Regions from separate parts of the Pseudomonas sp. AC239 genome, predicted to be linked through region 1. Evidence: predicted binding sites of a transcription regulator. Region 1 holds the regulator's gene; each other region holds the start of a gene.
The links. Region 1 encodes FliA, which starts transcription of late flagellar genes. Its sites were predicted from a motif close to CTAAAGTTTNNNNNNNNNNNGCCGNTAA; they were not measured.
Positions count from the first base shown of each region.

Region 2: a site for FliA is predicted at 4,940-4,967, ahead of ACZ0AZ_RS03025 (flagellar protein MotY). Genes of this name have one in related genera too.
Region 3: a site for FliA is predicted at 6,217-6,244, ahead of motA (flagellar motor stator protein MotA). Genes of this name have one in related genera too.
Region 4: a site for FliA is predicted at 4,696-4,723, ahead of ACZ0AZ_RS07980 (methyl-accepting chemotaxis protein). Genes of this name have one in related genera too.

Region 1 is NZ_OZ409864.1:3,703,872-3,711,397, forward strand. It holds gene flhA (flagellar biosynthesis protein FlhA) at 1-1,377, shown strand, start outside; gene flhF (flagellar biosynthesis protein FlhF) at 1,389-2,729, shown strand; gene fleN (flagellar synthesis regulator FleN) at 2,846-3,676, shown strand; gene fliA (RNA polymerase sigma factor FliA) at 3,673-4,413, shown strand; gene ACZ0AZ_RS16890 (chemotaxis response regulator CheY) at 4,581-4,952, shown strand; gene ACZ0AZ_RS16895 (protein phosphatase CheZ) at 4,971-5,759, shown strand; gene ACZ0AZ_RS16900 (chemotaxis protein CheA) at 5,813-7,526, shown strand, end outside.
Region 2 is NZ_OZ409864.1:661,787-669,312, forward strand. It holds gene nth (endonuclease III) at 1-348, shown strand, start outside; gene ACZ0AZ_RS03005 (PA3496 family putative envelope integrity protein) at 456-635, shown strand; gene ACZ0AZ_RS03010 (response regulator transcription factor) at 724-1,350, opposite strand; gene ACZ0AZ_RS03015 (hypothetical protein) at 1,780-2,493, shown strand; gene ACZ0AZ_RS03020 (argininosuccinate synthase) at 2,612-3,829, opposite strand; gene ACZ0AZ_RS03025 (flagellar protein MotY) at 3,959-4,873, opposite strand; gene pyrC (dihydroorotase) at 5,034-6,080, shown strand; gene rnt (ribonuclease T) at 6,077-6,754, shown strand; gene ACZ0AZ_RS03040 (peroxiredoxin) at 6,829-7,431, opposite strand.
Region 3 is NZ_OZ409864.1:2,493,346-2,500,871, reverse strand. It holds gene ACZ0AZ_RS11470 (trimeric intracellular cation channel family protein) at 1-612, opposite strand, end outside; gene orn (oligoribonuclease) at 722-1,264, opposite strand; gene rsgA (small ribosomal subunit biogenesis GTPase RsgA) at 1,372-2,403, shown strand; gene ACZ0AZ_RS11455 (caspase family protein) at 2,696-3,655, shown strand; gene ACZ0AZ_RS11450 (toll/interleukin-1 receptor domain-containing protein) at 3,655-4,140, shown strand; gene motB (flagellar motor protein MotB) at 4,247-5,293, opposite strand; gene motA (flagellar motor stator protein MotA) at 5,297-6,148, opposite strand; gene ACZ0AZ_RS11435 (HDOD domain-containing protein) at 6,315-7,526, shown strand, end outside.
Region 4 is NZ_OZ409864.1:1,710,406-1,717,931, reverse strand. It holds gene rep (DNA helicase Rep) at 1-150, opposite strand, end outside; gene ACZ0AZ_RS07995 (putative bifunctional diguanylate cyclase/phosphodiesterase) at 422-2,092, shown strand; gene ACZ0AZ_RS07990 (NorM family multidrug efflux MATE transporter) at 2,171-3,565, opposite strand; gene ACZ0AZ_RS07985 (LysR substrate-binding domain-containing protein) at 3,725-4,645, shown strand; gene ACZ0AZ_RS07980 (methyl-accepting chemotaxis protein) at 4,832-6,808, shown strand; gene ACZ0AZ_RS07975 (aldose 1-epimerase family protein) at 7,004-7,526, shown strand, end outside.

The DNA of each region.
Region 1 (7,526 bases):
GTGGCGCAATTGCCATCACTGTTGTTATCGACAGCGGCGGCGATCATGGTGACCCGTGCCTCCGGCTCGGAAGACATGGGCAAACAGATCAACCGCCAGATGTTCGCCTCGCCGAAAGCGCTGGCCGTGGCGGCTGGTTTGATGGCGGTGATGGGCCTGGTGCCGGGCATGCCGCACTTCTCCTTCCTGAGCATGGCGGCGCTGGCTGCGGGCGGCGCGTACCTGTTCTGGAAGAAGCAGAACGTCGCCAAGGTCGTGGCGCTGGAAGAGGTCAAGCGTCAGCAGGAACTGCTGCCGTCGCCGGCACGGGCCATGGAAACCAAAGAGCTGGGCTGGGACGACGTCACGCCGATCGACATGATCGGCCTCGAAGTCGGCTATCGCCTGATTCCGCTGGTGGACCGCAATCAGGGTGGGCAATTGCTCGCGCGGATCAAGGGCGTGCGCAAGAAGCTCTCGCAGGATCTGGGCTTCCTGATGCCGACCGTGCACATCCGCGACAACCTCGATCTGGCGCCGAGCGCGTATCGCCTGACCCTGATGGGGGTGATTCTGGCCGAGGCCGAAATCTACCCGGATCGCGAACTGGCGATCAACCCGGGCCAGGTCTACGGCTCGCTCAACGGAATCAACGCCAAAGATCCGGCTTTTGGCCTGGAGGCGGTGTGGATCGAAATCAGCCAGCGCGCCCAGGCGCAATCGCTCGGCTATACCGTGGTCGACGCCAGCACCGTGGTTGCCACGCACTTGAACCAGATTCTCTACAAGCACTCCAGTGAGCTGATCGGCCACGAGGAAGTGCAGCAACTCATGCAATTGCTGGCCAAGAGCTCGCCGAAACTGGCGGAAGAGCTGGTGCCGGGTGTGGTTTCGTTGTCGCAGTTGCTCAAGGTCCTGCAAGCGCTGCTCGCCGAGCACGTGCCGGTGCGTGACATTCGCAGCATCGCCGAAGCGATCGCGAACAACGCCGCCAAGAGTCAAGATACCGCCGCTCTGGTCGCGGCTGTGCGGGTCGGCGTATCCCGCGCAATCGTCCAAAGCATTGTAGGCACTGAGTCCGAGCTGCCTGTGATCACATTGGAACCAAGGTTGGAACAGATATTGCTCAATAGTCTGCAGAAGGCAGGACAAGGCTCGGAAGAGGGCGTTCTGCTGGAGCCGAGCATGGCCGAGAAGCTGCAACGTTCGTTGATCGAAGCGGCCCAGCGGCAGGAAATGCAAGGCCAACCGGTGATCCTGCTGGTAGCAGGCCCGATTCGCGCGATGCTCTCGCGCTTTGGCCGCCTCGCAGTCCCAGGGCTGCACGTGCTGGCCTACCAGGAAGTACCGGACAACAAGCAAGTGACCATCGTTGCGACAGTAGGGCCCAACGGCTGAGGTAGTGGTTTATGCAAGTTAAGCGTTTTTTCGCCGCCGATATGCGTCAGGCCATGAAGCTGGTTCGCGATGAGCTGGGCGCTGATGCCGCCATCATCGGCAACCGCCGCATTGCCGGCGGCGTCGAGTTGACGGCGGCTCTGGATTACAAATTGTCGGCGCTGGCGCCACGGGTTCCGAACATGGAACTCGAAGACGAGCTGCGCAAGACCCAGTCGCGCATCGTCACCGCCCAGGCCGAACTGAGCCTGCGTGGCGAAGCCGACGGCAACACCAATCAGCAGTTGTTCGCCGGGCTGCCATTGACCGCAGGCCTGCCGCTGACCGCTGCCGAGCCGCTGAGCGAGCCGACCTATGCTGCACCGACGCGTCCGGCCGCAGCACCTGCGCAAGCTTCGGCGGGTGTCGATCCGCGTGCGCTGGATTCGATGCGTTTTGAATTGAACAGCCTGCGCGAGCTGATGGAAGTGCAGCTCGGCACCCTGGCCTGGAATCAGCTGCAAGGCAGCCGTCCGGCCCAGGCCAATCTGTATCGCCGTCTGCAGCGCATTGGCCTGTCCGGCCCGCTGTCGCGCGATCTGCTGGCACTGATCACCGATATCGAAGAACCCCGTCAGGCCTGGCGCATGCTGCTGGCGCACCTGGCGCGGATGATCGCCGTACCGGAAGTCGAGCCGCTGGAAGAGGGCGGTGTGATTGCCATGGTCGGCCCCGCCGGCATGGGCAAGACCACCACGCTGGCCAAGCTCGCTGCGCGTTATGTGCTCAAGTACGGCGCGCAGAATGTTGCGCTGGTCAGTATGGACAGCTTCCGCATCGGCGCGCAGGAACAATTGAAAACCCTCGGGCGCATCCTCAACGTGCCGGTAACGCACGTCGATCCGGGTCAGTCGCTGGTGCAGGCATTGGATCCACTGCTACGCAAACGCGTGGTTTTGATCGATACTGCCGGCCTGCAAGCCAGTGATCCGGCGTTGCGCATGCAGCTTGAGAGCCTGGCCGGGCGTGGCATTCGCTCGAAAAATTATCTGGTCCTGGCAACCACCAGCCAGAAACAGGTTCTAACCGCCGCTTATCACAGTTACAAGCGTTGCGGGCTGGCCGGCTGCATCCTGACTAAACTGGATGAAACGGCCAGTCTCGGCGAAGTGTTGAGCCTGGCGATCAGTCATGAATTGCCGGTCGCGTACCTGACCGATGGCCCACGGATTCCGGATGATTTGCATCTGCCGCGTCGTCATCAGCTGGTCAGCCGCGCCGTCAGCGTGCAAATGCAGGAAGAACCCAGCGAAGAAGCCATGGCTGACATGTTCGCTGATATCTATCACAGCCCGACCAAGCAGGTTGGCTGAGGTAATCATGAACAGTTTTTGTACCTACATCGATGGTCTGCCACGCATTGTTCCGATCAGGAACGCGCAGCCAGTAATGTGGCCTCCGTCTATGCAAGACAAGGTAAAGAAATAACATGGGCAGCATGCATCCCGTACAGGTGATCGCGGTGACCGGCGGCAAAGGTGGCGTCGGCAAGACTAACGTGTCAGTGAACTTGTCGCTGGCGCTGGCAGAGCTTGGCCGTCGGGTCATGCTGCTGGACGCCGACCTCGGCCTGGCGAACGTCGACGTTCTGCTGGGGCTGACACCCAAGCGCACACTGGCCGACGTCATCGAAGGCCGTTGCGAACTGCGCGACGTGCTGTTGCAGGGCCCGGGCGGGATTCGCATCGTGCCGGCGGCCTCCGGCACGCAGAGCATGGTGCACCTGAGTCCTGCGCAGCACGCCGGCCTGATCCAGGCGTTCAGCGACATCGGCGACAATCTCGACGTGCTGGTGATCGACACCGCTGCGGGCATTGGTGACTCGGTAGTCAGTTTCGTGCGCGCCGCCCAGGAAGTCTTGCTGGTGGTCTGCGACGAGCCGACTTCGATCACCGACGCTTACGCGCTGATCAAGTTGCTCAATCGCGACTACGGCATGAACCGCTTCCGCGTGCTGGCCAACATGGCGCAGAGCCCGCAGGAAGGGCGCAACCTGTTCGCCAAGTTGACCAAGGTCACGGATCGCTTTCTCGACGTCGCCCTACAATACGTCGGCGCCGTGCCGTACGACGAAAGCGTGCGCAAGGCAGTGCAGAAGCAGCGCGCCGTCTACGAAGCCTTTCCCCGTTCCAAGTGCGCGCTGGCCTTCAAGGCCATCGCCCAGAAGGTCGACACCTGGCCGCTGCCGGCCAACCCGCGCGGGCATCTGGAATTTTTCGTCGAGCGTCTCGTGCAGCAAACCGCAGGGCCTGTGATATGACCGCCAGTGGCATGAATCTTTATAAAAAGTCGGCGCGTGACGCGCAATACGAATTGATCGAGCGCTACGCGCCACTGGTCAAGCGCATTGCCTATCACTTGCTGGCACGCCTGCCGGCCAGCGTGCAGGTCGAAGACCTGATCCAGGCCGGGATGATCGGTTTGCTCGAAGTCTCGACCAAATACGACGCCAGCAAAGGCGCCAGTTTCGAAACGTACGCGGGCATTCGAATCCGCGGCGCGATGCTCGATGAAGTGCGCAAAGGGGACTGGGCGCCACGCTCGGTTCACCGTAATACCAGGATGGTCAGCGACGCGATTCGCTCGATTGAAGCTAAAACCGGCCGTGACGCTAAAGATCACGAGGTTGCGGCCGAACTCCAATTGAGTCTCGACGATTACTACGGGATTCTGAATGACACCTTGGGCAGCCGCCTGTTCAGTTTCGACGACCTGTTGCAGGACGGCGAACACGAAGGGCTGCACGAGGATGGCGCGAGTGCTCATATGGAGCCGTCACGCGATCTGGAAGATGAACGCTTCCAGTCGGCGCTGGCGGACGCGATTGCCAATTTGCCGGAGCGTGAGCGACTGGTGTTGGCGCTGTACTACGACGAAGAGCTGAACCTCAAGGAAATCGGTGAAGTCCTTGGCGTCAGTGAATCGCGGGTCAGCCAGTTACACAGCCAGTGCGCGGCCCGTCTGCGGGGGCGTTTGGGGGAGTGGCGAGCGCGCTGAAGGCAGTGTGGGGACACTGCGAAACGAGGCTGGTGCGGTGATGAACGGCGCCGGTCTCGATCCGTTGTGCTCCAGACAAACTTCGAGTGCTATGCCGATTGATTGAAGTGGCGCGTCCAGGTGCTGGGCGCGTTTAAGACTGCTTGGAGGTCGAATTGAACAAAGACATGAAAATCCTCATCGTTGATGACTTCTCAACGATGCGGCGGATCATCAAGAACCTGCTGCGCGATCTTGGGTTCACCAACACCGTCGAGGCCGACGATGGCGTCACCGCCATTCCGGTGCTCAACAGCGGCAGCATCGACTTTCTGGTAACGGACTGGAACATGCCGGGCATGACCGGTATCGACCTGCTGCGTCACGTGCGCGCCGATGAAAAACTCAAGCACCTCCCGGTGTTGATGGTGACTGCTGAAGCCAAGCGCGAGCAGATCATCGAGGCCGCTCAGGCCGGTGTGAACGGTTACGTAGTCAAACCTTTCACGGCTCAAGCGTTGAAAGACAAAATCGAGAAGATTTTCGAACGCATCGGCTGATGAATGCGCGGGGGAGCTATGGAGCATAACGAATCATCACAGGGCGATTTCGAATCGACCCTGAAAAAACACGCAGTCGAACTGGTCGAGAGCCTTGAAAAAGGCAAGTTCGGCGACGCGGTGCAACTGATCCATGAGCTCAATCAGACCCGTGACCGCGGCCTGTATCAGGAAGTGGGCAAGCTCACACGTGAACTGCACAGTGCGATCGTCAATTTCCAGATCGATCCGCACATGCCGCAGGCTGAGGAAGTGTCGCAAATCACCGACGCCACCGAACGCCTGGGCTATGTGGTCAAGCTGACGGAAGCCGCGGCCAACCGCACCATGGATCTGGTGGAAAGCGCCACGCCGGTGGTCAACAGTCTCGCTGATGAAGCGCAGACCTTGAGCGCCGATTGGGGCCGCTTCATGCGTCGCGAGGTCGGGGCTGAAGAGTTCCGCGAACTGGCGCGCCGGGTCGACGGTTTTCTGTCACGCAGCAGCACGGACAACCGTGCGGTGTCGAGCAACCTCAACGACATCCTGCTGGCTCAGGATTACCAGGACCTCACAGGTCAAGTGATCAAGCGTGTGACCCAACTGGTCACCGAAGTCGAAAGCAATCTGCTCAAACTCGTGCTCATGGCCAGTCAGGTCGACCGCTTTGCGGGCATCGAACATGACCGCGCCGCAATGCTTGCTGAAAAAGATCCACAAAAACATCTCTCGCAGGGTGAAGGTCCGCAGATTCATGCCGATAAACGAGAAGACGTTGTGTCCGGTCAGGACGATGTGGACGATTTGTTATCCAGCCTTGGATTCTAGAGTTTCGGAATTCGGGTTTTTTGGGTTTTTAGACCTGTAGGAGCACCCCATTAATGAGCTTCGGCGCCGATGAAGAGATCCTTCAGGATTTCCTGGTTGAGGCCGGCGAGATTCTTGAGCAACTGTCCGAACAACTGGTCGAGCTGGAAAGCCGCCCGGATGATGCAGATCTGCTCAATGCAATTTTTCGCGGTTTCCACACTGTAAAAGGGGGCGCCGGCTTCCTTCAGCTCAATGAGCTGGTGGAGTGCTGTCACATCGCCGAAAACGTGTTCGACATCCTGCGCAAGGGTGAGCGTCGCGTTGATGCAGAACTGATGGACGTGGTGCTCGAAGCACTGGACGCGGTGAACAGCATGTTCAGCGAAGTCCGTGAACGTGCACCGATCACCGCCGCGACGCCGGAACTGCTGGCCGCGCTGGCGCGTCTGGCCGAGCCGCAATCGGCGGATGAAGCCGTGGCCGCACCGGTAGAAGTGGTGGAAGAGCCGGTCGCCGAAAGCGCATCGGACGACATTACCGATAACGAATTCGAACAACTGCTGGACTCGCTGAATGCCGTCAAGGCTCAGGCCGAGGCCCCGGCCGCTGTTGTTGCTCCGGCGCAGGTTGCCGACACGGCCGCCAGCGATGAAATCACCGACGCCGAATTTGAATCGCTGCTCGATCAACTGCACGGCAAAGGCCAGTTCGCTGTCGATGCGGTCGCTCCGGCGCCCGCAGCAGCGGCTCCGGCCGCACCTGCTGCGGGCGACAGCTCGGACATCACCGACGACGAATTCGAAGCCTTGCTCGATCAGTTGCACGGCAAGGGCAACTTCGCCGTTGACGCGCTGGAATCGGCCATTGCTTCGGCGCCGGCAGCCCCTGCTGCACCGGCAGCCGCTGCGGCCGGCAGCGACCTGATCAGCGATCACGAATTCGAATCGCTGCTCGACGAATTGCACGGCAAAGGCAAGTTTGACGCCAGCGCTGCGACTGGCGGCTCTGCCTCGAGCGTCGCCACGCCAGCGGCGAAAGCTCCGGCTACCGCTGCTGCGCCGAAACCTGCGGCCAAGCCTGAGCCGAAAGCCGAGGCACCGAAACCGGCCGCCGCTGCTGCACCGGCTGCGGCTCGCGCTCCTGCGACACCGCCCGCGGAGAAACCGGCCAGCGAAGCGGAAACCACCGTACGCGTCGACACCGCGCGGCTCGACGAGATCATGAACATGGTCGGCGAGCTGGTGCTGGTGCGTAACCGTCTGGTGCGCCTGGGCCTCAACAGCGGCGACGAAGCCATGTCCAAGGCCGTGTCGAACCTCGACGTGGTCACCGCTGACCTGCAGACCGCCGTGATGAAGACGCGGATGCAGCCGATCAAGAAGGTCTTCGGGCGCTTCCCGCGTCTGGTTCGCGACCTTGCACGTCAGCTCAAGAAAGAGATCAACCTGGAACTGGTGGGTGAAGAAACCGACCTCGACAAAAACCTTGTCGAGGCTCTGGCCGACCCGCTGGTCCACTTGGTGCGCAACGCCGTCGACCACGGCATCGAGTCGCCGGAAGAACGCGAAGCATCGGGCAAGGCCCGTGGCGGTCGCGTGGTGCTGGCGGCCGAGCAGGAAGGCGACCATATCCTGCTGTCGATCTCCGACGACGGCAAAGGCATGGACCCGAACGTGCTGCGCGCCATTGCGGTAAAACGCGGCGTGATGGACAAGGACGCGGCCGATCGCCTGAGCGATACCGAGTGCTACAACCTGATCTTCGCCCCGGGTTTCTCGACCAAGA
Region 2 (7,526 bases), 3.0 Mb from region 1:
GAACGCCACGGCGGCGAAGTTCCGCAGACCCGGGAAGAGCTGGAAGCATTGCCCGGCGTCGGACGCAAGACCGCGAACGTGGTGCTCAATACCGCTTTCCGTCAATTGACCATGGCCGTCGACACGCACATTTTTCGCGTCAGCAATCGCACCGGCATCGCGCCGGGGAAAAATGTGGTGGAAGTTGAAATGAAACTGATGAAGTTTGTACCGAAAGAATTCCTGCTCGACTCCCATCACTGGCTGATTTTGCATGGCCGCTATGTTTGCCTGGCGCGCAAACCGCGCTGCGGTAGCTGCCGCATCGAAGATCTGTGCGAATACAAACATAAAACTTCTGACGATTGAGCCGTCATCGGTTTTTCGTATCCATCGATTGAAAAAATCTTTTTTACCCGCCGCAGTAATGTCGATATAAGGAGCGCCAAAGGCAGTCTTAGCCGGGAGTTGACTTCATGAGTACCGACAAAGAGCAACTGGATGTAGAAGAAGATTTTATTGCCGTCGAGGCCGATGAGGTCGAACCGGTGGTTGAGGTGGCGAAGACCAACCTCAGCAAGCGTCGCACAATCGACAACCTGCTTGAGGAGCGCCGACTGCAAAGGCAATTGGCCGATTACGACTTTGATCTGTGATACCTGAAGGCCTCCCGAAGCGGAGGCTTTTCATTTTCTGCGACAACCAAGCTTGATCGGCCCATGACGGTCTCAGTTGTCGAATCGTTCAAACCAGGCCATTGCGCTGCGCCAACTCGATCAGATCAACCAGAGACCGCGCATTGAGTTTCAGCAACAGACGAGTCTTGTAAGTGCTCACGGTCTTGTTGCTCAAGAACATGCCATCAGCGATTTCCTTGTTGGTCTTGCCGCGCGCCAGCTGCTGCAACACCATCATTTCCCGCCCGGACAGACGATCGACCATGTCCGCTTCACTCGCATTGCCCAGACTGGTTCGCACGGTATGCAGGGCCTGATTGGGGAAATAGCTGTAGCCGGATAGAACTGCCTTGATCGCACTCAGCAATTCGGTCAGATCTTGCTGTTTGCATACATATCCCGCAGCGCCTGACTGCATGCAGCGCATGGAAAAATGTCCGGGAGCCTGGGAGGTCAGCACCAGAACTTTGACCGGCATGGCGGTGGACGTCAGGCGCGCAATAACTTCCAGCCCGTCGAGTTTGGGTATCCCGATATCCAGAATGACAAGATCCGGCATTTGTTCGCGAGCAATTTGTAGTGCATCAACGCCATTATCCGTTTCTGCAATGACTTCGTAGCCATGCCGTTCCATCAGCATACGTACCGCAAGTCGAATGACGGGATGGTCATCCACGATCAGCACTTTATTCATGGGCAAGTCCAGTTTTCGCTGTTCGAATTTTTAGAACACGCACGATATCCCAGTCACTTGCTGTAGCGCATAGCAACTTTTACACGCACTTGCATCGAGAGACATTCCCTACAGGTATTGAGGATAATTCCCACAAATAGACCCCGCCATACCCAGCGTAATCGTACTGCTTGCTTCAAGACCGCATCGATTTTGCGGATAAACGCCTACGCGTCCTACGCCGCGCCGAAGTCATACGTAATGCCATCTTCCCCCGAATTGTCGTGCTGATTGCCGATTAGACATATGACGTTACGAAGCGACAGCACCGCAAGTTCGACACACCCTCAGCCAGTCTATAAAACTTGAAACAACACCCAGAAACTTTAATGATCGCTTTTGCTATATATAGAAACAGTCAATACCCAACACACAACATAGAACTTAATCATGCTCAAGATAAAGAACAAGATAACCAACCCAATGACAGTTATCGCCATATTTGCCATTCTTTCGGAAACATCCGCGGCGGTCTCGCTGCCGTTTCTGGATAATAAGGATCGGGAAATCTATGTGTGGTTTCTGATCAGTTTTCCCTTTTACTTGTTATTTCTTTTTTTCATCACGCTCAACTTCAATCACCGATCCCTCTACTCACCCTCGGATTTCGGCAAAGACAAAAGCTTCCTCAAGGCGACTGGACATCCGGAACGCGAGAGCGAACGAAAAGAACCGTTGCGTAAAACCGATGAACCGTGCGCTTTCGAGATAACCAGCTGTGTGGTATCCAGCAACACTGCGGGGGGCGGATTTCAGCGTCCCTGCAGGATCCATAACGCGCCCGACCCTCCGCTCGACATGGCAAGCCAGGCCAGCCCGGTGGTCCAGACGATCAAGCTGTCACCACTGATAAGCGAACTGAACATTATCGACGCCAGAGACGTTGACGCGTCCAGAGAATTCGATGCGATCCTCGACACTCTCCGGAGCGGTGGGAAAAAAAAACCGCGTGTTCTGGTTTTCCTGTCGAATCATGTTTCGGACTCTCCGGCACATACCGCGCTGCAACAGCTCAAACAGGCGAAGAAAAGCTCAGGCCCAACGCTGTGTGTCGTTTACAACCTGTGCACGCAGACAGTCACCTTGCTGGGGCGAACAAGCTGACGGGACGACCCGCCAACAGGCAGACAAGAGAAACGGCTTGATGAACCACACAAAAATTCCGAAAAAAAAGGCGGCCCTGAACAGGCCGCCTTTTTTATTGCGCGTCGATCTGAACCGCTCAGAACAACTTGCGACCCTTGTTGGCAGCAATCCGCATGCGCAGCGCGTTGAGCTTGATGAAGCCCGCCGCGTCCGCCTGGTTGTAAGCACCGCCGTCTTCTTCAAAAGTGGCGATGTTGGCGTCGAACAGCGAATCGTCGGACTTGCGGCCGGTGACGATGACGTTGCCCTTGTACAGTTTCAGGCGCACAACACCGTTCACGTTGACCTGCGAAGCGTCGATCATCTGTTGCAGCATCAGACGCTCAGGGCTCCACCAGTAACCGGTGTAGATCAGGCTGGCGTACTTGGGCATCAGCTCGTCTTTGAGGTGAGCAACTTCGCGATCCAGAGTGATCGACTCGATGGCGCGGTGAGCGCGCAGCATGATGGTGCCGCCCGGGGTCTCGTAGCAGCCACGGGACTTCATGCCGACATAACGGTTTTCGACGATGTCGAGACGACCGATACCGTGCTCGCCGCCGATCTTGTTCAGCGTCGCCAGAACGGTGGCCGGAGTCATCTCGACGCCGTCCAGCGCGACGATGTCGCCGTTGCGGTAAGTCAGTTCCAGGTATTGCGGGGTGTCGGGAGCCTTCTCCGGGGAGACGGTCCAGCGCCACATGTCTTCTTCGTGCTCGGTCCAGGTGTCTTCCAGCACACCGCCCTCATAGGAGATGTGCAGCAGGTTGGCGTCCATCGAGTACGGGGATTTTTTCTTGCCGTGGCGCTCGATCGGGATCGCGTGCTTCTCGGCGTAGTCCATCAGCTTCTCGCGGGACAGCAGGTCCCACTCGCGCCAAGGGGCGATCACTTTCACGCCCGGCTTGAGCGCGTAGGCGCCCAGTTCGAAACGTACCTGGTCGTTGCCCTTGCCGGTGGCGCCATGGGAAATGGCGTCGGCGCCGGTTTCGTTGGCGATTTCGATCAAACGCTTGGCGATCAGCGGACGGGCGATGGAAGTACCCAGCAGGTACTCGCCTTCGTAAACGGTGTTGGCGCGGAACATCGGGAACACGAAATCACGCACGAACTCTTCGCGCAGGTCGTCGATGTAGATTTCTTTGACGCCCATGGCCTGAGCCTTGGCGCGGGCCGGTTCGACCTCTTCGCCTTGACCGAGATCGGCGGTGAAGGTCACCACTTCACAGTTATAAGTATCCTGCAGCCACTTGAGGATCACCGAAGTGTCCAGGCCGCCGGAATACGCCAGAACGACCTTGTTTACGTCCGCCATGCCATCACTCCACGGGGTTCTACGGAAAGCCGGGGAGTCTACCGCTCAAACGCGATAATTTACAGAGGCGCGACAGCTTAAGACGACAAAGCGACAGAATCTGTCGAGAGCGCGACGATGACCGGCGAGTCAGGAAGTCGTTGCGGCGGTGGCTGGCGTACTCGCTTGCGGTGCTGGCGCAGGGGCTGTGGTCGGTGCCACACGCGACAATTTCACGTTGACCCGACGATTCTTCGCACGGTTGGCCTTGCTGGTGTTCGGCACGATCGGATATTGCTCGCCGTGGAAGCGCACGGTGATCTGCGATTCCTGGATGCCATTGGCCTTGAAGAAATCGACCACCGCCAGCGCCCGGCGCCGCGACAGTTCGCGGTTGGTAAGGCGATTGCCGCTGTTGTCGGAATAGCCGTCGAGCTCGATGTGGTTCACCGTCGGATCGGCCTTCATGTAGTCGAGCATCACCTGCAGCTTGGCCTTGGCGGCCGGGTCAAGATCAACGCCCTCCCCCGGGAAACCTACCTGCGACTGCTTGATCTGGTCGAAATTCTGCGGCAGCAATTTCGCGACACAGGATTGATAGTCGTTGAACGCCTTGCTGAACTTGACCGGCAATAGGCGAACTTCGGAAACCCGGCCGTCGCCAGACGCACGGCGCACAACCGGACTGCGGCCATCCAGCAGACCGCTGATGAGACCGCCGGCCTGCGATTGCGAACTGTTGAACAACACATTGCCACTGCCCAGACGCACCGAGCCCAAATTGATGTCGCCGCGCCCTGGCTGCCACGGCGCAGCGGCCGCGAGCAAGGTCGCCGAACCACCGCCGAGCATGGCGTTGTAGGCATTCAGACGGAAGATCGCCTGCTCACCGGCCTTGCGCACGAACTCGCCCGAGCCGAAATCGGTGATCGGTTGCGTCAGGCGGCATTCGAACTTGTCGCCGGCGACCGTCCACTCAATGTTCTCCAGACGGGTCTGGTAGGTCAGCGCCATCGCGGGAAGGCTGGCAAACACACTGAGCAGGGCTAAATAACGCTGGCGCACGGGAGGCTCCATTGGCTTGTGAAACACAAACACCGATTCACACAATGTTTACGGCATACCTTCGGGATATCGGACGCTTGTGGCAAAACTTGATAGCGGGTGCCTGCAAGAGTCTTTTCCGGTAGCATTCGTCTCAGTTTGACCCGCCTGGAATCCCCTCATGTCCGACCGCCTGACCCTGCTGCGTCCCGACGACTGGCACATTCATCTTCGCGATGGTGCCGTGTTGACCAATACCGTTGCCGATGTGGCCCGCACCTTCGGGCGCGCGATCATCATGCCGAACCTGGTACCGCCGGTGCGCAACGCCGCTGAAGCCGACGGCTATCGTCAGCGCATTCTCGCTGCCCGCCCGGCCGGCAGTCAGTTCGAGCCGTTGATGGTGCTGTACCTCACCGACCGCACCCAACCGGAAGAAATTCGTCAGGCCAAGGCCAGCGGTTTCGTCTACGCCGCCAAGCTGTATCCGGCCGGCGCGACCACCAACTCCGATTCCGGCGTGACCAGCATCGACAAGATCTTCCCGGCGCTCGAGGCCATGGCCGACGTCGGCATGCCGCTGTTGATCCACGGTGAAGTTACCCGTGGCGACGTCGATGTGTTCGACCGCGAAAAGATTTTCATCGATGAACACATGCGTCGCGTGGTCGAGCGTTTCCCGACGCTGAAAGTGGTGTTCGAACACATCACCACTGGCGACGCCGTGCAGTTCGTCAACGAGGCTTCGGCCAACGTCGGCGCGACCATCACTGCGCATCACCTGCTGTACAACCGCAACCACATGCTGGTCGGCGGGATTCGGCCGCACTTCTATTGCCTGCCGATCCTCAAGCGCAACACCCATCAGGAAGCGTTGCTCGATGCCGCTACCAGTGGCAGCGCCAAATTCTTCCTCGGCACCGACTCGGCGCCTCACGCCCAGCACGCCAAGGAAGCCGCCTGCGGTTGCGCCGGTTGCTACACCGCTTACGCGGCCATCGAGATGTATGCCGAAGCGTTCGAACAGCGTAACGCGCTGGACAAGCTCGAAGCCTTCGCCAGCCTCAATGGCCCGCGTTTCTACGGCCTGCCGGCTAACACCGATCGCATCACCCTGGTCCGTGAAGAATGGACCGCCCCGACCAGTCTGCCATTTGGCGAGCTGACCGTTATCCCGCTGCGCGCCGGTGAAAAACTGCGCTGGCGCCTGCTGGAGGAACACGCGTGAGTGAAGAGCATTTCGACGACGAACTGGACGGTCAAAATGGCGGCGGCGGTTCCCGGCATCCGATGGCAGCACGTTTTCGCGGCTACCTGCCGGTTGTCGTCGACGTAGAAACCGGTGGCTTCAACGCGGCCACCGACGCCCTGCTGGAGATTGCCGCGACCACCATCGCCATGGATGAAAAGGGTTTCGTCTACCCGGATCACACCTACTTCTTCCGCGTCGAGCCATTCGAAGGTGCCAACGTTGAAGCGGCAGCGCTGGAGTTCACCGGGATCAAGCTCGATCACCCGCTGCGCATGGCCGTCAGCGAAGAAACCGCGCTGACCGACATCTTCCGTGGCATCCGCAAGGCGCTGAAAGCCAACGGCTGCAAACGGGCGATTCTGGTCGGGCACAACAGCAGTTTCGACCTGGGTTTCCTCAACGCAGCCGTCGCGCGGCTGGACATGAAGCGCAACCCGTTCCACCCGTTCTCCAGCTTCGACACCGCGACGCTGGCCGGTCTGGCGTACGGTCAGACCGTGCTGGCGAAAGCCTGTCAGGCCGCCGGCATCGATTTCGACGGTCGTGAAGCGCACTCGGCGCGTTACGACACCGAAAAGACCGCTGAGCTGTTCTGCGGCATCGTCAATCGCTGGAAGCAGATGGGCGGCTGGGAAGACTTCGACGACTGATCCTTGGCGAGCAAATCCTGCGCATGAAAAAACCGGCCACGTGGGCCGGTTTTTTTGTACCTCGACGTTGCGCCTTACAGGGCTGCAGCGTTCTCGGTCAGGTAAGCCGCAACGCCTTCTGGCGAAGCGTTCATGCCTTTGTCGCCTTTCTTCCAGTTGGCCGGGCAGACTTCGCCATGCTCTTCGTGGAATTGCAGTGCGTCGACCAGACGGATCAGCTCTTCCATGTTACGGCCCAGCGGCAGGTCGTTGATGATCTGCGAGCGAACCACGCCTTTGTCGTCGATCAGGAACGCGCCACGGAAAGCCACGCCGCCTTCGGATTCAACGTCGTACGCCTTGGCGATGTCGTGCTTCATGTCGGCAGCCATGGTGTATTTCACCTGGCCGATGCCGCCATTGTTGACCGGGGTGTTGCGCCAGGCGTTGTGGGTGAAATGCGAGTCGATCGACACAGCGATCACTTCAACGTTGCGTGCCTTGAAGTCAGCCATGCGGTTGTCCAGAGCGATCAGCTCGGACGGGCAGACGAAGGTGAAGTCCAGCGGGTAGAAGAACACCAGGCCGTATTTGCCTTTGATGGCCGAGGACAGGGTGAAGCTGTCAACGATCTCGCCATTGCCGAGTACGGCCGGGACGGTGAAGTCTGGGGCTTGTTTGCCTACGAGTACGCTCATTGATATCTCCTGGTGTAAAAACTTGAAGTTCAGGGTCCGGGCCAGCCTGTCACCCTCAGGCGACAGCCCTGTGACACGAACCCTCTTCGCAAGGG
Region 3 (7,526 bases), 1.2 Mb from region 1:
ATGTTCGTCGTTATAGACGAACTTCGGCATTTCCCAATGAAAACGAATGGCCAGCAGACGCAACAAGAATCCGCCAAACAAAGTGATCAGAATGGCTTGTTCACCCGGCACATTCAGATAAAGACACAACATGTAGCACCACGCAGCGGCAAACGAGACGCTGGCGTAAAGTTCGCGACGAAAAATCAACGGAATATCGTTGCAGAAGATATCGCGAAGAATGCCGCCAAAGACGCCGGTGATCACACCGCTGACCGACGCCACCAGCATACCGTGGCCCATCTCCAGAGCGGTCATGCAACCGATCAAGGTGAATGCCACCAGGCCCACCGCGTCGAGTACCAGAAACAGCGAGCGCAGGTGGCGCATCCAGCGTGCGGTGAACACGGTGAACATCGCCGCCACCGACGTCAGCACCAGATACTCCGGGTGTTTGACCCAGGTCAGCGGATAGTGCCCGAGCAGCACGTCGCGCACTGAACCGCCACCGAGCGCGGTGATGCAGGCGATCAGCACCACGCCAAACCAATCCATGCCGCGTCGTCCGGCGGACAGCGCGCCAGTCATGGCTTCGGCGGTGATGGCGATCAGATAGAGCATCAGCAACATGATGGCAGTCCAGGCAGGAAGGCGCGCAGTCTAGCCATTTCAGCGCCGCACCAGAAGAGGGCGCGCCTTTCGCGAGCAGGCTCGCGAAGGCGTAAAGCCGAATGCCGCTCCCTCAGAACTTGATGAAGTGCTTGCGGTAGTGCTGCAGCTCGGCAATCGATTCGCGGATGTCATCCAGCGCCAGGTGGGTGCTGCCCTTCTTGAAGCTGTCACGCACATCCGGCGCCCAGCGCGCGGCCAGTTCCTTGAGCGTGGAGACGTCGAGGTTGCGATAGTGGAAGTAGCTTTCCAGTGCCTTCATGTGGGTATAAAGGAAGCGACGGTCCTGGCAGATGCTGTTGCCGCAGATCGGCGATTTGCCCTTCGGCACCCACTTCTCAAGGAAGGCGATGGTTTGCGCCTCGGCTTCGGCCATGCTGATGCGGCTGTCACGTACACGCTGGGTCAGGCCGGAATTGCCGTGGGTGCGGGTATTCCACTCGTCCATGCGCGCGAGTACTTCGTCGCTGTGATGGATAGCGATCACCGGGCCCTCGGCCAATGTATTCAGCTCACTGTCAGTGACGATGGTGGCCATTTCGATGATGACGTCGTTATCCGGGTCCAGACCGGTCATTTCCAGGTCGATCCAGATCAGGTTCTGCGGGTTTTGCATATTCGGGCTCCTAGGCAATGCTGCGCAGTTTAGCCTAGGCCGGTAGCCGGGCGTGCTAAACTCGCGGCCGTTTTACCTAATCGCTGCATTCTTCAGACGGAACACCCATGGCCAAACGCCAACTCAATCGTCGTCAAAACTGGCGCATCGAAAAGATTCAGGGCGAGCGCGCCGCACGCGCCGCCAAACGCGAGTCCTCGGCGGTCGAAGCCCTCGAGGGCGGCGACCTCGGCCCTGAACAGCACGGCCTGGTGATCGCGCACTTTGGCGTGCAGGTCGAAGTCGAAGCTGTTGACGGCGAACTCGCCGGTCAAGTGTTCCGCTGCCACTTGCGCGCCAACCTGCCGGCGCTGGTCACCGGCGACAAAGTGGTCTGGCGCGCCGGCAACCAAGGCATTGGCGTAATCGTCGCGCAACTGCCGCGCAGCACCGAACTGTGCCGTCCCGACAGCCGTGGCCAGCTCAAGCCGGTTGCCGCCAACGTCGACATGATCGTCATCGTCTTCGCGCCGCTGCCCGAGCCGCACGCCAACCTGATCGACCGCTATCTGGTCGCCGCTGAACACGCTGGCATCCGCCCTCTGCTGCTGCTGAACAAATTCGACCTGATCGATGAGCAGAACGCCCCGGCACTGAACGCGTTGCTGGCGGTGTACCGCACGCTGGGTTATCCGGTGCTGGAAGTCTCGGCGCACCACGGCGACGGCATGGAGCAGTTGCAAAAGCAGCTCGACGGGCGCATCAGCGTATTCGTCGGCCAGTCCGGCGTTGGCAAGTCGTCGCTGGTCAACAGCTTGTTGCCGGAAGTCGAAACCCGTGTCGGGCCGTTGTCCGAGCTGTCCGGTCAGGGCACGCACACCACCACCACTGCGCGGCTGTTCCATTTCCCCGGAGGCGGTGAACTGATCGATTCCCCGGGCATCCGCGAATTCGGTCTGGGCCACGTCAGCCGCGCCGACGTCGAAGCCGGTTTCATCGAGTTCGACGACCTGCTCGGCACTTGCCGTTTCCGCGACTGCAAGCACGACCGCGAACCGGGTTGCGCCCTGCTCAAGGCGCTGGAAGACGGGCGCATCCAGCAGCAACGCATGAACAGCTATCGCTCGATCATCGCCAGCCTGCCTGAAAACGGCTATTAAACAGCCACGCCGGCAGCCCTGCACGATGGGCTGCCGATTGTTGGACTGCATCTGACTCACGCCCCTCCTCCTTAAACATCAGCCTCGTCTGTAGGCTTTTGCGCGCCTGCTTGCAGGACATTTCTGTTTTGCCGCGCAGACCTTGTAGGCCCGCGCCAGCGGCCTACATTCGTTTCCTCCTTCGCTCACAGCGACACTCGAGGAAAGCCATGCAAACCTGCGTTTTGTTCTTCATCCATTCGTCTTGCTGCACCGACTTCGGCACGATCCGCCTGCCCACGGTGGTGTAACCATGCGCAAGGCACTGTTTATCGGCATCAATGACTATGCCCATATTTCCGGGCTGAGCGGTTGCTGCAACGACGCCATGGCCATGGCTTCGGTGCTGAAAACCAACGCCAACGGCGATCCCAACTTCAAGAATGTCTTGTTGACGTCCGCCGAGGATTATCTGAGCCGGCAAAAACTCGAAGACCAGATTCGCGAGTTGTTTTCCGGTGACTGCAACGTCGCCCTGCTGTATTTCGCCGGCCATGGCAGTTTCGACGCCGACACTGACGAAGGCATGTTGATCGCGCAAGACTACCGTAACGCCAAGGACGGCATCCGCATCACCGACATCCTCAACTGGGCGGACAAGGCCACGCGGATCAAAAACAAAGTGATCATCCTCGACTGCTGCGAAAGCGGTTCGGCCGGCGAAGTGCGCGCTTTGCGCAGCGAGAGCAGTATGGTCGGCGAGGGCATGACCATTCTCACCGCCTGCAAAAAAGCCGAGCCCGCGCTGGAGGGCGCGCAGCACGGTGTGTTCACCGGCCTGCTCCTGCAAGCGCTGCATGGCGGCGCGGCGAATATCCTCGGCAAAATCACCCCCGGCAGCCTGTACTCCTTCGTCGACAACGCCCTCGGACCGTGGGAACAGCGCCCGGTGTTCAAGACCAATGTTTCGCAGTTCATTTCCTTGCGCGAAGTCTCGCCGCTGATCCCCAAGGACATCCTGCGCAAATTGCCGGACTGGTTCGTCGAAGCCGAATCGGTCTTCCCGCTCGACCCCAGCTACGAACCCACCGAAAAGGCATTCGCACCCAAGCACGGCGAGATCTTCGCCCAGTTGCAGAAGTGCAATCGTCACAGCCTGATCGAGCCGGTCGACGCCGAGCACATGTACTACGCCGCCCTCAACTCCACCGGCTGCCGCCTCACGGCACTCGGCGCCTATTACCGCGAACTCGCCCTCAAAGGACATTTCTGATGCCAGTCTTCATCAGCTACCGCCACATGGATCGCGCCCATGCGATCGCCATCAACACCCGCCTGACCCAGGCGAAAATCAGGACTTACCTCGACGTGCTGGATCCGGAATCGCAGACCACCGACGACATCACCGGGGTCATTACCCGCAACATCACCGAGTGCACGCATCTGCTGGCGGTGGTATCGGAGAAGACTGCGCAGTCCTGGTGGGTGCCGTTCGAAATTGGCGAGGCGACGATCAGCAACCGGCGGATCTGTACGTTCAAGACGGGGCCGGCGCAATTGCCGATCTATCTGGACAAGTGGCCGAAGCTGAGCACGGCCAGCGACCTGGATTTCTTTATCGATGCGTATCGTGATGAGGTGTCGAACAAGCGGTCGATGGCGCTGGATTCGATCAGCGAATCGGTCAAAGGGGCTTACAAGCGCGATGCGGAGATGTTTCATGAACAGTTGAAGAACCGGATTCGTCGGGGATTCTGAGACTGTGCCGGCCTGTCCCCGATTATTTTAGCAACGCTAAGAAAATGGTCAGGGGCATGAACCGATAGCCACAAAAAAGCCGACATCACTGTCGGCTTTTTTTCACTTACTGCTTCGGCGCAGGCGCTGGTGCTGCACTCCCCGGCTCAGCCGGTTTCGGCGCCGCATCGTCAAACAGATTCAAGCGCTCGCGCAACTCATGCGCTGGCACCGGCTGTTTGTCCGCCGGCAACGCATTAGGATCAACCGGGGCTGCCGGAGCAGCACCGTTCTGACCCTGATCTGCCGGTTTCGCCGCCTCAGGACCCTGCGCACCTTCTATGGCAGCCTGGGCTTTCTTGGTCAGCACGACAATGTCGATCCGGCGGTTAACCGGGTTGAACGGGTTTTCCCGATCGAACAACGCCGACGAGGCATAACCGACCACCCGCGCGACCTGCGCATCCGGATAGCTGCCCGCGACCAGAGCACGGCGAGCCGCGTTGGCACGGTTGGCCGACAGCTCCCAGTTGCCGTAATCGCCAGTGCCGATGTACGGCTTGGCGTCGGTGTGGCCGCTGATGCTGATCTTGTTCGGCACCGCTTTGATGGTGTCGGCCATGGCCAGCAGGATGTCTTCGAAGTACGGTTTCAGGCGTGCGGAACCGGAGTCGAACATCGGCCGGTTCTCGGCATCCATGATCTGGATGCGCAGGCCGTTCGGGGTAATTTCGAAAAGGATCTGATCCTTGAATTTCTGCAGTTGCGGATTTTCGTCGACCTTGTTCTGCAGTTCTTGCAGCAGCAGTTCGAGACGCTCCTTCTCGACCTGCTCGGCCATGCCTTCAACCTGTTCGGTGTCGACCGTGACCTTGTCCGGTTGCGGCTGCGACTTCACTTCCGGATTGAGGGTGTTTTCCGGCGCCAGGGTCGGTGTACCACCCAAGTCGATGATGTACGGCGTGCCGCTTTCGGAGAAGCCGACCGGGTCCTTGAAATAACCGGCGATGGCGATCTTCTGTTCCGGCGTAGCGGTGGACAGCAGCCACAGCACCAGGAAGAACGCCATCATCGCCGTGGCAAAGTCGGCGAAGGCGATTTTCCACGCCCCGCCGTGGTGCCCGGCGGCAATGCGCTTGACGCGCTTGACGATGATCGGCTGATTATTTTCCATGACTTAGCGACCGCGAACCGCTTGTTCCAGCTCGGCGAAGCTTGGACGGTGCGCCGGATATAGAACCTTGCGCCCGAACTCGACCGCCAGCGACGGCGGCATGCCGGACGCCGAAGCCACCAGCGAGGCCTTGATGGCTTCGTAGACGTTGAGCTCTTCCTTGGCATCGTGGGCCAGGGAATGCGCCAGCGGACCGAAGAAACCGTACGCCGCGAGGATACCGAAGAAGGTACCGACCAGTGCCGCACCCACGTGCAGACCGATCGACGCCTGGTCACCCTCGCCCAGCGAGGCCATGGTCACCACGATACCGAGTACCGCCGCAACGATACCGAAACCGGGCATGCCGTCGGCGATGCCGTTGACGGCGTGCGATGGGTGCTCGAGGTCTTCCTTGAGGCTGTACAGCTCCATGTCGAACAGGCCTTCGAGTTCGTGCGGAGCCATGTTGCCGGAGGACATGATGCGCAGATAGTCGCAGACAAACGCAGTCATGCGTTCATCCTTGAGCACGGCCGGGTACTTGGCAAAAATCGGGCTCGCGGCGGCATCTTCGATGTCGCCTTCGATCGCCATCATGCCTTCGCGGCGGCTCTTGTTGAGGATCTCGTAGATCAGCCCGAGCACCTCCAGGTAGAAGGTATGGGTGAAGCGCGAACCGAACATGCTCAGGGATTTCTTGAGCACGTGCATCGTCATGTAACCGGGGTTGGCCTGGAGGAAGGCGCCGAGGGCCGCACCGCCGATGATCATCACCTCGAAAGGCTGGATCAGGGCGGCAATCTTGCCGTGGGAGAGCACGTATCCGCCGAGCACGCTCGCGAATACGACGATGATGCCGATAATTTTAGCCATAGGTAGAAGGTACTTGTTTAAGTCGGGTTCAAGGTCATATTCGGAAGTTAAAAAATCTCTTCTTCTACTTATCGGCAAAACTGCGCCAGACTATAGCCAGTTCAGGCGAAAAGCCAATTTAGCCCATGCCGGGCGCGTCTACAGTCAGTGAAGATCTCGTCCAGACATGGCTAATGAAACGAACGTCCCACACGCAAAACCGACCACCCTCGACGGCTGGGTCAAGCTGCTCGACAGCGTCCTCCTGCCCGTACCACAAGAGGCTCACGACAAAGTCTGCCGAGCGATCCGCGACAACCGCAGCTCGCTGCGCGACATCGCCGATCTGATGCAGGACAGCCCGGCGCTGGCCTTGAGCATCATCCGCGAGGCGAATCGTCACACTCACGGCACCATGGCCGCGCCAGCGGAAAATCTCGAGGTGGCAATCAATCGCCTGGGCCTGGCGCGCACCGAAGAATTGCTCGCGCGCCTGCCCGCCGAACCGCACCGGCAGATTCCCAAGGCCTTGCGCCAATTGCAGCTGATCAGCCAACACGCGACACAACAGGCCAACGGTTTTTTCGCCAGTCGCCTGGCGCGGCTGTGGCAGGACATCCACTGGGGCAGCTTGCTGTTTTTGTCGCCGCTGTGGCCGTTGGCACTGACCTATCCGCAGTTGCTCGAAGAGTGGGAACTGCGAGTTATCCACAAGGGCGAATCGGCGGGGGTCGTCGAAAAGCAGTTGTTCGGCGTGCGCCTGTTGAGGATTGCCGAGGCACTGGTCCAGGCCTGGCATCTGCCGATCTGGGTCGAGCAAGGCTACAAATTGCTGCTCAGTGAACAACGCGAACTGGTCAAAGTGCTGCGCATTGCCCGCGACAGCGAACACCCGCTGCGCCAGCAGAATCGCCTCGACGACGACCCGACACTGCGGCGCTGGCTCAACCAGCCGGCGAATACCGTGCTGCTCGCCAACGGCCTGGCGCTGTCGGCGCAACAGGCCTGGGACAGTCTGCACAGCAAGCGCTGGCAGTACCTGACCAGCCTGTATCTGCAGATTTCCATGGACGAAGTGCAGCAACAGTTGCACCAGCAAGCGGCGAACAGCGCGCGTCAGCATGCAATGCCCGATCTGTGGCACCCGGCGGTTTCACTGATTTGGCCGTGGGGCACTCGTCGCTTGCCGGCCGGCATGCTCCCGGCCGCAGCGCCGAATGCGGATGATCTGAGCCAGTGGCGTCGGCAATGCGCCGAACTCCTCGCCGAGCCCAGCCGCTTCACCAATGCCATGAGCCTGACCGTCGCCGCCCGCGAGGCACTGGTGGCCAGCGGCATGCGCCGGGTGATGATTCTGATGGCCGACCGCACACACACGACCCTGCGCGTGCACCAGACC
Region 4 (7,526 bases), 2.0 Mb from region 1:
GTACTGGGCGCGGATGCCGCAGTTCTGGATCAGGTGCGCGATCTTGCGCGTGATCACGCTGGTCTTGCCGGAGCCAGCACCGGCGAGCACCAATAGAGGGCCGCCGACGTAGTTCACGGCTTCTTGCTGCCGGGGATTGAGTCGGGACATACGAAAATTCGGGAGTCGTTGACGAAATGGGCCGGCATTTTAACAGGCTCAGCGATTTCTGCTGCTCTGTCCGACTTGTGACGCAGCACGCGATTCAGATTTGCCGGTTTTGTTACTTTCACGCAGGATGCGTGGGGATTTTGCGGCTAATGTTCTCCTTCTGACGCAAAATAACGTTTTGATGCCGTTGTCATCAGACAACACATTGGTCATTGTTCAGCACAACGGCATAATGCCCCGCCTACATCATTGCAGAGTCTAGGGAGTCAGCTTGTCTACGCCTGTCGAACCCTTGCGTTTGCTGCTACTGGCCGAAGAGCCAGCGTGGACAGCGTTGTTGCGTGAGTGTCTGGCTCCGATGGGGAGCGCGGCGGTGCTGATCAGCGCGCCGAATTGGGATTCGGTCAGCCGCCTGTTCGAGGACAACCGCCACGCGGTACTGCTGACCCTGCCAGCGTTGCAACCGCCGCCCGGGCGTTGCAGCCTGCCGACCGTTCTGCTGCTGGAGCACGAACCGGCCACCGCGCCGATCGGTGTCAGCGACTGGCTGGTGTTCGACGCCCTCGATGCCGGCATGCTCCAGCGTTGCCTGCGCCATGTGCGCGAACGCGGCGTGCTGGAAAACACTTTGCAGCGCCTGGCCGAACAGGACCCGCTGACCGGCATCGCCAACCGTCAGGGCTTTCAGACCCTGCTCACCGCGCGTCTTGCCGAAGGCGACGGTCGCGGTCTCGCTCTCGGCCACCTCGATCTCGACAATTTCCGCCATGCCAACGACGCCCTTGGTCATCAGGCTGGCGATCGCTTGATCCTGCAAGTTGTTGCGCGGCTGAAAAGTCAGCTGGAGGCCGGCGATCAACTGGCGCGGCTGGGCAGTGATGAATTCGCTTTGCTGATCGACACCCGCCGCGCGCCGCAACGCGCCGAGTGGATGGCTGAACGCATCACCGAAGCCTTGGCCGAACCTTATTGGGTCGACGGCGAGAGCCTGCTGATCGGTTCCAGCCTCGGCATCGCCCATGCCCGCGCCAATGGCGGCGCCGATCCGCTGATGTGGCACGCGCACATCGCCATGCAGCAGGCCAAGAGCACACAGGGCTGCACTTTTCATATCTTCAACGAACGCATCAACCGCAACGCGCGCAGCATGGCCGACCTCGAAAGTGAACTGCGCCGGGCCTTGCGCCGCGATGAACTGGAACTGCATTACCAGCCACGCCTGAATCTTGCGGACGGCCAGATTGTCGGCCTTGAAGCGCTGGTGCGCTGGCGTCATGGCGAACGCGGTCTGTTGCCACCGAGCGAATTCGTGCCACTGGCCGAACAGAGCGGTCTGATCGTGCCGCTGGGTTACTGGGTGATCGCTCGCGCGCTGCGTGACATGCAGGCATTGCGCGAACAGGGTCTGGCGCCGCTGCACATGGCGATCAACCTGTCGTTCCGGCAGTTTCAGGACAGCCAGTTGCTGCCGACGCTCAGCCGTCTGATTGCCGAACGCGGCGTCGAGGCGCAGTGGCTCGAGTTCGAACTGACCGAAACCGCGGTGATGCGGCGCAGCGATCTGGTCAAACAGACCATGGACGCCCTCGGCCGCCTCGGCGTGCGCTTCTCGCTGGACGATTTCGGCACCGGGTTTTCGTCGTTCGTGCACCTCAACAGCCTGCCGATCACCTTGCTGAAGATCGACAAGAGTTTCGTCGGCGGCATGGAGCAGCGTGAAGAGAACCGCAAACTGGTACACGCGATGATCAACCTCGCGCACAACCTGCACCTGGAAGTGGTTGCCGAAGGGGTCGAGACGCCAGAGCAGCTGGATTTGTTGCGCGGGTTCGGTTGCGATCAGGTGCAGGGTTACCTGATCAGCCGGCCGTTGCCGTTGGAGGATCTGGTGGAATATCTGATCTTTGGAGCCAGTCAGCAGGCTTCGGTGGAAGCCATTTAAAAGATCGCAGCCTTCGGCAGCTCCTACCTTGGAATGTGTTCCCTTGTCGGAGCCGCCGAAGGCTGCGATCTTTTGATCTTAATCCGCGCCGATGGCCTCGAACCTTTCTGCAACTGGCTCGCGCCGAATCATCCGCTGCATCTTCCATTCAAACGCCAGCGTCAGGCTCACCGCCGCGCACGCCAGGCCCAACGCCAAACCCCACCAGACGCCGGTCGGTCCCCAGTTCAAGTGGAACGCCATCCACCACGCCGCTGGCGCGCCGATCAGCCAATAGCAAGCGAGTCCCACCAGAAACGTAGTCTTGGCATCCTTGAGCCCGCGAATACAACCCATGGCAATCGTCTGCGTGCCGTCGAACAGTTCGAACCACGCCGCTACGGCCAGCAGGCTCACCGCCAGACGGATCACCTCGGCAAACGCCGGATCGTTGTGGTCGAGGAACAGGCCGACCAACTGGTTCGGCCACAGCCAGAACACCAGGGCAAAGCCGAGCATCACCACGGCACCGAAAGTGATGCCGACACGCCCGGACATGCGCGCATCGACCAATTGCCCGGCGCCATAGTGTTGGCCGACGCGCATGGTGATGGCATAGGACATCCCGGCCGGGACCATGAACGCCACCGACACGATCTGCAGGGCGATTTGATGCGCGCCCATCTGCGTACTGCCCATGGTGCCCATGCACAACGCGGCAAAGGCAAACAGCCCGACTTCCACCGCATAGGTGCCGCCAATCGGCAGGCCCAGACGCCACAGTTCTTTCAGGTATTGCCGGTTCGGCCGCGACAGGCCGGCGCGCAACGGATAAGCGTCATACGCCGGATGCCGGCGGATATGCCAGGCCAGCGCCAGTGCCATGCAGTTGGCGACAATCGCCGTGACCAGACCGATGCCGGTCAGACCCAGCTGCGGCAGGCCGAACATGCCGGTGATCAGCGCGTAGTTGAGCAGGAAGTTGGCCACCGTACCGGCGAGGCTGATGACCATCACTGGCGTCGCCCGGCCAATCGCACTGGTAAAACCGCGCAGGGCCATGAAGCTCAGGTAACCGGGCAGGGCGAAGGGCAGGGCGATGAGAAATTGCCCGGCGGCGTTGACGTTGGTTTCGGTTTGGCCGAACAGCAGCAACACGGGTTTGAGGTTCCACAACAACAGCCCGGCGCCGAGGGCCATCAGCCAGGCCAGCCACAGTCCGGCCTGGGTCAGGCGCGCGGCGCCGAGGATGTCACCGGCACCCTGACGAATTGCCACCAATGTGCCGACCGCTGCAATCACGCCGATGCAGAAAATCGACACGAACGAGTAGCTCGCGGCACCGAGGCCGCCACCGGCCAGCGCTTCGGGGCTGAGGCGCGCCATCATCAGGGTGTCGGTCAGCACCATCAGCATGTGCGCCAACTGCGAAGCAATCAGCGGCCCCGCCAGCCGCAGGATGGCCCAGAGTTCGGTACGCACAGGATGCCGCATGGTCATCACCACCTGATTTCAGAGGGAACAGCAGAGCGTCGATTCTCGGCGCTTGGCAGGCGTTGCACAAAGGGATAAAAAGGATGGGTGGCATGATTAATACTCATCCTGAAACGTACCCGCCGGATTGGCTATATCCCCGCTACTGGAGCTTTGTGTATGTCCCGACGCCTTCCGCCGTTGTATGCCCTGCGCGCATTCGAAGCGGCAGCGCGACACAGCTCGTTCACGCGCGCGGCGGAAGAACTGTCGATCACTCAGAGCGCGGTCAGTCGGCACATCCGCACCCTTGAAGAACATTTCGCCTGCCGGCTGTTCCATCGCAGCGGGCGCAACCTGCAACTGACCGAGTCGGCGCGGCTGCTGTTACCCGGCATCCGCGAAGGCTTTGCCGCCCTTGAACGCGCCTGCAATACCTTGCGCGCCGAGGACGACATTCTGCGCATGAAGGCGCCTTCAACCCTGACCATGCGTTGGCTGTTGGCGCGGCTGAGTCGCTTCCGCCATTTACAGCCGGGCAATGAGGTGCAACTGACCAGTGCGTGGATGGATATCGATTCGGTGGACTTCAACAACGAACCATTCGATTGCGCGGTGTTGCTCAGTGACGGGCATTTCCCGCCGGACTGGGAAGCGAGCCTGCTGTTTCCCGAGGAACTGATTCCGGTCGGCGCGCCGAACCTGCTCAATGATCAACCTTGGGACGTGGCGCGCCTGGCGAGCGCTGAACTGCTGCACCCGACCCCGGATCGCCGCGACTGGCGCAGTTGGCTGGAGCGCATGGGGCTGTCCGATCAGGTCTCGCTCAAGGGCGGACAAGTGTTCGATACGCTGGAGCTGGGCATGATTGCGGCGGCGCGTGGTTACGGTGTCTCCATGGGCGATTTGCTGATGGTTGCCGAAGATGTCGCGCAGGGGCGCCTGAGTCTGCCGTGGCCGACCGCCGTCGCCAGTGGCCTGAATTATTACCTGGTATGGCCAAAGCCACGCCCGGGAGGTGAACGTTTGCGCCGCCTCAGCGACTTTCTGCAAGGCGAGGTCCGTGCCATGCAACTGCCGACGGTAGAGCGCTTGAGCTGAAACGTTCGAGCCGGCACAATGCCACTACTGCGCCATACCCACGCAAAGTGCTCAAGTATTCGGTTTTACCGCCGACTACGAGCATGTGGAACCGTCGTGCCGGTTCTGCGCTACCCCATTATTAGAATATTTTCCGGGCAATTACCGCGATCAAGGAGGATTCGGTGGCTCGGCCAGGAGCTGTTCATGTCTCAACCTCGTGCTCGGATCGCCTCGCAGTTGGGCCTCGCCCTTGCTGTGATACTGGCGATAGTCATCAGCGGCAGTACGGTGTTCGCCTTGCGTTCGCTGGATTCCGCCAACCTCGCCACCCGTGAAGAGCATCTGGCCAGTGAGGCCCGGCTGCTGGCCGATCAGCTGAGTACCTTCCACGGTACGCTGCGCGAAAGCACCCTGCGCTTGAGCGGTCTGTTCGAAAAGCGCTTCGGCAGTGGTTTGAGTGTGCACCCGGATCAGCCAGTGACCGTGGCCGGCGTGCAGACCCCGGGCCTGCACCTGGGCAACGAGGTGCTGAACAACAACTTCACGGAAGTTGACGAGTTCAAGCAGATGACCGCCGGTGTGGCCACGGTATTCGTGCGCAGCGGCGAAGACTTCATTCGTGTCAGCACCAACGTCAGCAAGCAGGACGGCACCCGTGCCATTGGCACCGTGCTCGATCATGCCAACCCGGCGTACGCAAAGCTGATGGCGGGGCAGAGTTATGTCGGCCGCTCGCTGCTGTTCGAGCGTTACTACATGTCGCAGTACACCCCGGTACGCGATGCAGGCGGCAAGATTATCGCGGTGTTGTACGTCGGCTTCGACTACACCGACGCGCAGAACGCGCAGTTCGCCAATCTCAAGCGCTTCCGCATCGGCCAGACCGGCTCGCTGGCGCTCCTCGACGAGCAGAACAAATGGCTGGTGCCGATTGCCGGCGTCGAAGCTCTGGACCAAGCCGTACCGACCATCAACAACCTGGTGAAAACCCCGGGCAAAGGTGAGTTCTGGAGCGACCAGGGCGAAGACTTCTATAGCATCGCCGTGCCGTTCGAAGGTGGCCCGTGGTCGGTGGTGGCGAGCATGCCGAAAGCTGAGATCCGCGCGGTGACCTGGAGCGTCGGTACGCAACTGGCGATCGGCAGCCTGCTGGCGATGTTGCTCGCGGTCGGTTCCGTGGTCTGGCTGCTGCGCAGCAAACTTGCCCCGCTGGGCGATCTGGTGCGTCAGGCCGAGGCCTTGGGCGCGGGCGATCTGAGCGTGCGTCTGAACGTATCGAGCCACGATGAAATCGGTCAGCTGTCCCGTGCGTTCAACCAGATGAGCCAGGCGCTGTCGACCATGGTCGAGCACATCCGCCGCGCTTCGGAAGAGGTCAACAGCCGTGCGCAGGCGCTGTCTGGTTTGTCCGGCGGTGCTTACGAAGGCATGGAGCAACAGTCGGGCGAAATCACCAGCATGGCCGGCGCCGTGGAAGAGTTCAGCGCGACGTCGCTGAACATTGCCGACAACATGGGTGCGACGCAGCGCCTGGCGCAGGAAAACGCTCAGCAAACGCAGATTGGCCGCAGCTCGATGGAAGAAGCATCGTCGTCGCTGGAGCAGATCGCCGGTGCGCTGAACAGCACTGCCACGGTGATCAACACCCTCGGCCAACGCTCGCAGGAAATCGGCGGCATCGTCGGCGTGATCACCTCGATCGCCGAACAAACCAACCTGCTGGCGCTCAACGCCGCGATCGAAGCCGCTCGTGCCGGTGAGCAAGGTCGCGGTTTCGCCGTGGTCGCGGACGAAGTGCGCAGCCTCGCCTCGCGTACCCGTCAGGCCACCGATGAAATCTCCAGCATGATCCACAGCATCCAGCAGGAAACCGGCAACGCGATCAGCACCATGGAGCAGGGCAACGTGCTGATGCAGGAAGGCCTGTCGCGCAACGCCAATGTCGCCTCGGCGCTGGCGCGGATCGACGAGCAGAGCCGTTCGGCAGGGCAGCAGTTTGCCGCGATCACCACTGCCACTCAGGAACAGAGCAGCACGGCGACGTTGCTGAGCAGCAACTTGCAGAGCATTGCCATGGCCAACAGCGAGCAGCGTGAGGTGGTGTCTAACCTGGCTGTCACCGCTAAAGAGCTGGAGAAGCTGGCGGCGGATCTGCGTTCCGAGGTTGACCGCTTCCGTTGATGCATTCTTGAAACAGCTATCGCGAGCAGGCTCGCTCCCACAGTAGTCGGCGTAATTCACAAATATTGTGAAGGCCAGATGTCCCTGTGGGAGCGAGCCTGCTCGCGAATGCTTTTCTCCCACCGCTTCTTTGGACTTGCTGAAACGTTTCCGCAGCGCTATAAAAATGGCACAACTCCAACAAAGGCTGCTGCCATGACCCCGCTCAAACTCCTCGTCGCCCTCGGCGCGTTCTCTGCCGCTTCCCACGCCATGGCCTGGGACTATGTCTTGCTCGATGCCAACACCCCGGCAAAGAACTGGACGATCACCAGTGAGCAACTCGGCGTAAAAACCGCCAAAGCGTTTTCCGTGACCCTGCGTACTCTGCATGGCGGTCGTCAGGAGGGCGTCAGCATTGTCGATATCGATAACGGCACGATGAAGCTGTCGGTAGTGCCGACCCGTGGCATGAACGTGTTGCAGGCTTCGGTGGGCGACGTTCGGATGGGCTGGGATTCGCCGGTCAAAGAGGTGGTCAACCCGGCGTTCATCGAACTCAACGGTCGCGGTGGCCTGGGTTGGCTGGAAGGCTTCAATGAACTGGTCACCCGTTGCGGCTACGAGTGGGTTGGCCATCCCGGCATGGACAACGGTGAACTGCTGACTCTGCATGGTCGTGCCGCCAACATACCGGCCAGCACCGTAACTCTGCACATCGACGAGAAGCCGCCCTATG